DNA from 2 places in the Streptomyces sp. AM25 genome. Region 2 is predicted to be linked to the other one. Evidence: riboswitches for the same ligand, from Rfam matches in the RefSeq annotation. Region 2 holds a riboswitch; the other holds the start of a gene.

Evidence for each region. A riboswitch is a leader RNA that binds a small molecule or an ion and turns the genes downstream of it on or off. The one in region 2 is predicted to bind cobalamin.
Region 1: another riboswitch for cobalamin. It lies ahead of ACLHRZ_RS24580 (CbtB domain-containing protein); the one in region 2 lies ahead of mmsA (CoA-acylating methylmalonate-semialdehyde dehydrogenase).

What each region holds. Positions count from the first base shown of each region.
Region 1 is NZ_JBKIWN010000018.1:47,336-51,700, forward strand. Features, by position in the region: gene ACLHRZ_RS24560 (DUF72 domain-containing protein) at 1-414, shown strand, start outside; gene ACLHRZ_RS24565 (PP2C family protein-serine/threonine phosphatase) at 424-1,515, shown strand; gene ACLHRZ_RS24570 (cupredoxin domain-containing protein) at 1,790-2,122, shown strand; gene ACLHRZ_RS24575 (histidine phosphatase family protein) at 2,179-2,751, opposite strand; cobalamin riboswitch at 2,812-2,999, shown strand; gene ACLHRZ_RS24580 (CbtB domain-containing protein) at 3,001-3,204, shown strand; gene ACLHRZ_RS24585 (CbtA family protein) at 3,225-3,986, shown strand; gene ACLHRZ_RS24590 (permease) at 4,090-4,365, opposite strand, start outside.
Region 2 is NZ_JBKIWN010000005.1:188,777-193,141, forward strand. Features, by position in the region: gene ACLHRZ_RS08350 (short-chain fatty acyl-CoA regulator family protein) at 1-728, shown strand, start outside; cobalamin riboswitch at 887-1,057, shown strand; gene mmsA (CoA-acylating methylmalonate-semialdehyde dehydrogenase) at 1,273-2,772, shown strand; gene ACLHRZ_RS08360 (acyl-CoA dehydrogenase family protein) at 2,769-3,926, shown strand; gene ACLHRZ_RS08365 (enoyl-CoA hydratase/isomerase family protein) at 3,923-4,365, shown strand, end outside.

The sequences.
Region 1 (4,365 bases), on a different contig from region 2:
GACGCGGGTCTGCTGCACGCCGCACTGGCCTGCTTCCCCGCCGGCACCCGCGTCGCCGTGGAACCCCGGCACGACTCCTGGTGGACCGACGAGGTCCGCTCCCTCCTGGAGCAGCACCACGCCGCCCTGTGCTGGGCCGACCACGACTCCCGCCCGGTGACCCCGCTGTGGCGCACGGCCGGCTGGGGCTACGTGCGCTTCCACTGCGGCCGCGCCCGCCCCTGGCCGCGCTACGGGGCCCGGGCGCTCGCCAGTTGGGCCCGCCGCATCGCCGACGCCTGGCCCGACCGGGCCGACGTGTACGCCTACTTCAACAACGACCCCGGCGCGGCCGCCGTCCACGACGCCGTCACCTTCGCCCGCGCCGCCGCCCGGCTGGGGCGCACGGTCAGCCGCACCCCGGACGGGAGTTGAGGCACCCGCATGGCGCCCGTCTCCACACCGTGGCCGCGGTACGTGCGGTTCGCTCCCGGCGTGCTGATCGCGGCCGGGCTGGCCTGGAACGCGTTCTCGCCCGCGAACTACTGGGGCGACCCGATGATGGCCGCGGCCTGCGTGGTCGCAGGTGCCCTGCTGTCGCTGCGGCACACGGCCGCCGTCGGCGCGGTCATCGTGGCGGGCGCGCTGCTGCTGACCGTCAAGGACGGCTACCTGGGCCACACCCCGGGCTGGCTCGAACTCGCCAACACCGTCTTCGCCGCCCTGATCGGCCTCGGCGTCAACCGCGTGATCGCCCGCCACGGGCGCCGCCTGGACGTGGTGCGCTCGGTGGCCGAGGCCGCCCAGCAGGCGGTCCTCCCCGTCCCGCCGTCCCGGATCGGCCCGCTGGCCGTCGCCGCCTGCTACCGCACCGCCCAGACCGAGGCGCAGATCGGCGGCGACGCGTACGCGGTGCAGCGCTCGCCGTTCGGCACCCGGGTGCTCATCGCGGACGTACGCGGCAAGGGGATGAGCGCGGTCGGCGCGGTGGCCCTCCTCCTGGGCGCCTTCCGGGAGGCCGCCGCCACCGCCCCCGACCTGGCCGGCCTCGCCGACCGCCTCGAACAGGCGATCCTGCGGGAGGTCGAGGACCGCAGCGAGGAACTGCGCATGGAGGGCTTCATCACGGCCCTGCTGGGCGAGTTCACCCAGGACGGCGACAGGCTCTCCCTCCTCAACTGCGGCCACCCGGCCGCCTACCTCTGCCCTGGCACCGGCGCCGCGGTCCGCCCGCTGGCCCCGCACGACGTCGGCCTCCCCCTGGGCATGAGCCCGCTGGGCGTCCCCCGCCCGGGCCCCGACTCCTGGACGTTCCGGGCCGGCGACACGCTGCTGCTGGTGACGGACGGGGTGACGGAGGCGAGGGACACCGCCGGGGTGTTCTACGACCCGGCGGCGCGCCTGGCGGGGCTCGGCCCGTTCGGCGGGCCGGGGGAGGCCGTCGACGCGCTGGTCGCCGACGTGGAGCGGTGGACCGGGGGGCCGCGGGACGACGACATGGCGATCCTGGCGGTGCGGCGGGAGGGACCGGAATGACCCGCCGACACCCGAGTGGCGGCGCTCGGGATGCGGAGTAGCGTGGTTCGTGTCTGGATGCGCGACCCGCATCCTGCGGGACGCGCGTGGACCCGCACTAGATTTCGATTGGGTCGACATCATGACTCCCGCAGACACTCCAACGCGCAAGCGCAGACGCCGCGTTGCTGCCTTGCTGTTGGCTGCCGGCACCGCCGCTGCGGTCCCCGCCGTGGGCGGGTGGTGCGGTGGTGGCCATGGGCACGGTGAACATGCCCACGGACACCGGCACGGCATGGTCGCGATGGCCCCGGTCATGGCCCCCTCCATGGGCATGGCCACGGTACCTGCGACCCCCATGACGGCGAACGCACCGGCGGCGGGCGCCAATCACGTGACGATCGCCGGCTTCGCGTACTCGCCGTCGACGCTCACCGTCACCAAGGGCACCACGGTGACCTGGACCAACAACGACTCGGCACCGCACACGGTGACCGGCTCGGGCGGTCTGAACTCGCCGACGCTCCGCAATGGCGGTACCTACAACTTCAAGTTCAACTCGGCCGGTACGTTCAGCTATTACTGCACGTTCCACCCGTACATGCACGGCACGGTTGTCGTGAAGTGAAGTGAGGAGCGACAGGCAGCCCCTGCGGCGAGCGCCGCGGGGGCTGTTGCTGCCGGTCAGGCCGGGTGCAGGGGCCGTCCGCAGTGCAGGTTCCAGCGCCCGGCGCGGCCGCTGAGGGTGGTCAGGGACAGCGGGTGGACGTCGAGCCGCCAGAAGACGGCCGGCGGCAGGCCGAGCGCGTGCACGACGGCCGCCCGGATCACGGCGGGTTCGGCGACGGCGAGGACCCGGCCGCTCTCGCCGCCCCGGCCGTCGAGCCAGGCGCCGATCCGCGCGGTGAGCGCCGCCGCCGACTCGCCGCCATGGGGAGCCGCGGCGGGGTCCGACAGCCAGGCGGCCACGTCGTGGGGGGCGGAGGCGGCCACCTCGCCCAGCGTCCGGCCCGCCCACGTCCCGACGTCCAGGTCGCGCAGGTCCGTTGCCGGCTCCGCGTCCAGGCCGAGAGCGGCGGCCGTCTCGCGGCAGCGTGCCGCCGGGGCGTACAGGTGCCGGTCGGCAGCGGGCAGCGCGGCCACTGCCGCGCGGGCCTGCTGCAGCCCGGTGGCGTCCAGGGATGCACCGTCGTCGAACCGGGCGTTCCGCAGGGCGGGGTTGGCCGCCGGTGACACGAACATCACGCGCACAGTCATGCTGGGTTCTCCCGACTCGGGGCAGGGACGGGCGCGAGTATGCCGTACGCCGTAGGCAGACCGGCCAGCACGCGGTACGGTCACGTGGACATGACGACGGGGGAACGGAAGCCGGTGGGAATCCGGCACGGTCGCGCCACTGTATCCGGTCATTGTCCGCGAAACCGCGGTCAGGGCAAGGGAGTCAGACCCGCACCTCGTCGTCCGGACCCGTGAGACGGGACGCGTGTTTCCCCAGGAGGTTTCGTCATGGCACACTCCGCCGCTGCACCGGTGGTCACCCCCATATCCCTGAAGACCCTTGCCCCGTGGGCGGTCTTCTTCGGCATCCTGATGCTGATCCTGCTGTACTTCGTCGGCGCCGAACAGGGCGCCACCTCGGTCTTCTCCGGCGCCGGCGTGCACGAGTGGGTGCACGACGGACGCCACCTGCTCGGCTTCCCCTGCCACTGACGAGGGCAGGGGGACGTCTCGTGAATCCCGTATCCGTACGGGCGTTGCTCGTCAGAGGCATGCTCGCCGGGCTCGCCGCCGGGGTCCTCGCGCTCGTGGTGGCGTATCTGATGGGCGAGCCGCACGTGGACGCGGCCATCGCCTTCGAGCAGGCCCACACCCACGAACACGGCGACGAACTGGTCAGCCGGAGCCTGCAGTCGACGGCAGGCCTGGCCACCGGAGTCCTCGTCTACGGCGTGGCGATCGGCGGCATCGCCGCCCTGGCGTTCTGCGTGGCCCTGGGCCGCATCGGCAGGTTCGGCCCGCGGGCCACGGCCGCTCTGGTGTCCGCCGGGGCCCTGATGGCCGTCTACGTGGTGCCGTTCCTCAAGTACCCGGCCAACCCGCCGTCCGTCGGCGAGCCGGACACCATCGGGAAACGGACCACGCTGTACTTCCTGATGATGGCGCTCAGCGTCCTGCTGGGCATCGCCGCCGTCATCCTCGGGAGAAGGCTGGCCCCGCGCCTGGGCAACTGGTACGCCACCGTGGTGGCTTCGGCGGCCTTTGTCCTCGTAATCGGCCTGGCGTACGCCTTCCTGCCGGATGTCAACGAGGTGCCGTCGGATTTCCCGGCCACCGTGCTGTGGCAGTTCCGCCTGGCGGCCCTCGCCATCCAGTGCACCCTCTGGACCGGCTTCGGGCTGCTCTTCGGGCACCTCGCGGAGCGCCTGCTGCTGCCCCGGGCGACTGCAGAGCGGCAGCCGGACGCCGAAGCCCGGACGGCTGCGACGAGTTGAACGGCCGCGTCCCGTGGCCTCGTCGCGCACCACGGGCGGGGCCGTGGGACGTTCACCGCGTGCAGAGGCCCGCACCGGTGCATCCGGGGGAACGTACCCCCTCCTACGCCCCCGGGTCGCCGCCCATCATCCGCAGCATCTCCCTCCCGCCCGTCCGGAAGAACCGCACCACCAGCACCGACGCGAGCCCCAGGAAAGCCACGTTGAGCCAGGTCGTGTAATTCCAGGAGATCCCCGCCATCGGAACCTTCGCCGCCCCGCGCCCGGGCACGATGCCCAGCAGGCCGAACACCCACTCCACCGCGTACCCCGCCGTCACCATCGCCACGAAGAACGTGGCCAGCAGGAACGCCGCCATTCTGCCGCCGTAGTACTTCCG
Region 2 (4,365 bases):
AGCTGGCCCTGCTGGAGCACGCACCGCTGCTCGGCCGACTCGCCGACGCCGCCGACATGTCCTCACCGGAGTCGGCGGCGCTGACCCGCATCGGCTTGGCGAACTACTTCGCGGGCGCCCTGCTCATGCCGTACTCGGTCTTCCACACCGCGGCCGAGGAGGTGCGGTACGACATCGAGCTGTTGTCCGCACGCTTCGGCGTCGGCTTCGAGACCGTCTGTCACCGTCTGAGCACGCTGCAACGCACCGGTCACCGGGGAGTGCCGTTCTCGTTCGTGCGGGTCGACCGGGCCGGCAACATCTCCAAACGGCAGTCGGCGACCGACTTCCACTTCTCCCGCCTCGGCGGCACCTGCCCGCTCTGGACGGTGTACGAGGCGTTCTCCGCACCCGGGCGGATACTGACCCAGGTCGCCGAAATGCCCGACGGCAAGCGGTACTTCTGGATCGCACGGACCATCACCCGGGGTGGCTTCGGCCACCATGCCCCGCGTGCCGACTTCGCCGTCGCGCTCGGCTGCGAACTGCGGCACGCGCACCGGCTCGTCTACGCCGAGGGCATCGCCCTGGACGACCCCCGCGCAGCGACACCGATCGGCCTGGGCTGCCGGATCTGCGAACGGCGCAACTGCGCACAGCGGGCCCGGCCACCGGCCGGCGGCCGGCTGGCCATCGACCCGGACCGGCGCACGTATGTGCCGTATCAGGTGGAGAGCAGCAGCCTGTGACCGCGCCGGGCCCGTGCGCCCGGCATGTTTTGCATCTCGGTCCGGGTGAAGGCGACCCAGCACACCGTGCGGCCCTCTCCGTGGCGCGGCGAACCCACTGGGCGCGCCCCCGGACAAGGCGCTTGAGGGGTGGACTTACTAGGACGTCCAACTATATGTTCGTGACCAAGGCCCGCGGTGCAGGGAAGCCGGTGTGAATCCGGCACGGTCCCGCCACTGTGACCGGGGAGTGTGCCGTCGAGAGCACGCCACTGACGCGATGCGTCGGGAAGGCGGGCGGCACGCGGTGATCCGGGAGTCAGGATACCGGCCGCGGGATGTTCCGTGTTGTCCACGAGGATGGAGCAGACACGCATGGCACCGGTCCGCACCCACGACCCCGGTGATCCGGCGGAGCACGACGCGGAAACGACCGCGCATCCGTAACGCTCCTACGGCTCTCCCGCCTTCGCGTCCCACGGCTGCCCTCGCGGCGCACCTCACCCGGTGCCGCCGTCGGCCTGCCGTGCCGTCCCCGGATCCCACCTACGGGAGCAGGTTGTTCATGATCCACGAACTCACCCATTTCTTCGGCGGCAAGCGCGCACCCGGGATATCGGGGCTCTTCGGCGATGTCCACGACCCCAACACCGGCACGGTGCAGGCCAAGGTGCCCCTGGCCGGGCGCGAGGAGACCACGGCCGCGATCACCGACGCGGCATCGGCACAGGCGGAGTGGGGCGAATGGAATCCACAGCGCCGCGCCAGGGTCCTGCTGAAGTTCCTCCAGATCGTCGAAGGCGAACGGGACGCCCTGGCCCGGCTGTTGTCCGACGAGCACGGCAAGACCATCGCCGATGCACATGGCGACGTCCAACGCGGTCTCGAAGTCGTCGAGTTCGCCGCCGGCATCCCGCACCTGCTCAAAGGCGAATTCACCGACAACGCGGGCACCGGCATCGACGTCCACTCACTGCGCACGCCCCTGGGCGTCACAGCGGGCATCACTCCGTTCAACTTCCCCGCGATGATCCCGCTGTGGAAGGCGGCACCCGCGATCGCCTGCGGCAACGCCTTCGTCCTCAAGCCGTCCGAGCGCAACCCGTCCGTACCGCTGCGCCTCGCGGAGCTCTTCCTGGAGGCGGGGTTGCCGCCGGGGGTGCTCAACGTCGTCAACGGCGGCAAGGAAGCGGTCGACACGCTGCTGGAGGACCCCCGCGTCCAAGCCGTCGGCTTCGTCGGATCCACCCCGATCGCCGCGCACCTCTACGCCACCGCCGCCGCGCACGGCAAGCGTGCCCAGTGCTTCGGCGGCGCCAAGAACCACATGATCGTGATGCCGGACGCCGACCTCGACCAGGCCGTGGACGCCCTGATCGGCGCGGGCTACGGCTCCGCGGGCGAGCGCTGTATGGCCATCTCGGTCGCCGTGCCCGTCGGCGAGGAGACGGCGAACGCCCTGGTCACCAAGCTCAAGGAACGCATCGGCACGCTGCGCATCGGCCGCTCCGACGACCCGGAGGCCGACTTCGGCCCGCTGGTGAGCCGCGATGCGGTCGACCGCGTACGCCGCTATGTGGACATCGGCACCACGGAGGGCGCCGAACTCGTCGTCGACGGACGCGGATTCGTTCTGCCCGGCCACGAGAACGGGTTCTTCGCCGGGGCGTCCCTCTTCGACCGCGTCACCACAAGCATGCGGATCTACCGGGAGGAGATCTTCGGCCCGGTGCTCTGCATCGTCCGCGCGGCCGACTACGAGGAGGCCGTGCGCCTGCCGAGCGAGCACCCGTACGGCAACGGCGTGGCCATCTTCACCCGCGACGGGGACACCGCCCGGGACTTCACCCGCCGGGTGAACACCGGCATGGTCGGCGTCAACGTACCGATCCCGGTGCCGGTCGCCTACCACACCTTCGGCGGCTGGAAGCGCTCCGGCTTCGGCGACCTCAACCAGCACGGCCCCGACGCCATCCGCTTCTTCACCCGCACCAAGACCGTCACCTCGCGCTGGCCCTCCGGGGTCAAGGAGGGCGCGAGCTTCACCCTCCCCACGATGGGATGACGGCGATGACTGACACCCTGCTCTCCGAGGACCAACTCGCCCTTGCCGAGACGGCCCTGGACTTCGCCCAGGAACACCTCGCCCCGCATGCCGTCGCCTGGGACCGGGCCAAGCACTTCCCCGTCGACACCCTGCGCAAAGGAGCCCAGCTCGGCCTCGGCGGCATCTACGTCCGCGAGGACTCCGGGGGCTCCGGCCTGATCCGCTCCGACGGAGTCGTCGTCTTCGAAGCGCTGGCCACCGGCTGCCCGTCCATCGCCGGCTATCTGTCGATCCACAACATGGTCGCGTGGATGATCGACCGCTACGGCGACCAGAACCAGCGCGTCCGCTGGCTTCCCGCACTCTGCTCCATGGAGTCCCTGGGCAGCTACTGCCTCACCGAACCCGGCGCCGGCTCGGACGCCTCCGCGCTGCGCACCCGTGCCGAGCACAAGGGCGACCACTATGTCCTCACCGGCGTCAAGCAGTTCATCTCCGGCGCGGGAACGTCGGACCTCTACCTCGTGATGGCCCGCACCGGCGAGGCCGGGCCGCGCGGCATCTCGGCCTTCGTCGTACGGCACGACGACGCGGGCCTGTCCTTCGGCCCCGACGAGAAGAAGATGGGCTGGAACGCCCAGCCCACCCGCCAGGTGATCCTCGACGGCGTCCGCATCCCGGCCGACCGCCGCCTGGGCGCCGAGGGCGACGGCTTCCGCATCGCCATGAACGGCCTCAACGGCGGCCGGCTCGGCATCGCCGCCTGCTCCCTCGGCGGCGCGCAGAGCGCCCTCCACCACAGCCTGACCCACCTCAGGGACCGGGAGGCGTTCGGGGCACCGCTGCTGGACGCCCAAGCCCTGCAGTTCAGGCTGGCCGACATGGCGACCGAACTCACCGCGGCCAGGGCGCTCGTGCGACAGGCGGCGAACGCCCTGGACCGGAAGCTGCCACAGGCGGCGCAGCTGTGTGCGATGGCCAAGCGGTTCGCCACCGACACCGGCTACACGGTCGCCGACCGGGCCCTCCAACTCCACGGCGGCTACGGCTACCTCAGCGAGTACGGCATCGAGAAGATCGTCCGCGACCTGAGGGTGCACCGGATCCTGGAAGGAACCAACGAGATCATGCAACTGATCGTGGCCCGCGAGCTGACGGGGGCCGTGCGATGACCACCACCGGCGACGAACACGTCCTGCTGCATACCGAGGGACGCGCCGCGTACCTCACACTGAACCGGCCGAAAGCCCTCAACTCCCTCGACCACGCCATGGTGTGCCGCATCGACGAGGCCCTGGCGGAATGGGAGAAGGACCCGGCCGTCGAGACCGTGGTCATCACCGGCGCCGGCGAACGCGGCCTGTGCGCCGGCGGCGACATCCGCTCCATCTACGAGGACGCACGGGCCGGCGGCTCGGCGTCGGCGGACTTCTGGCGCGACGAGTACCGGCTCAACGCCCTGATCGCCCACTACCCCAAGCCCTACGTGGCCGTCATGGACGGCATCGTCATGGGCGGCGGCGTCGGCGTCTCCGCACACGGCAGTGTGCGGATCGCCACCGAGCGCTCCCGTATCGCCATGCCGGAGACGGGCATCGGCTTCGTCCCGGA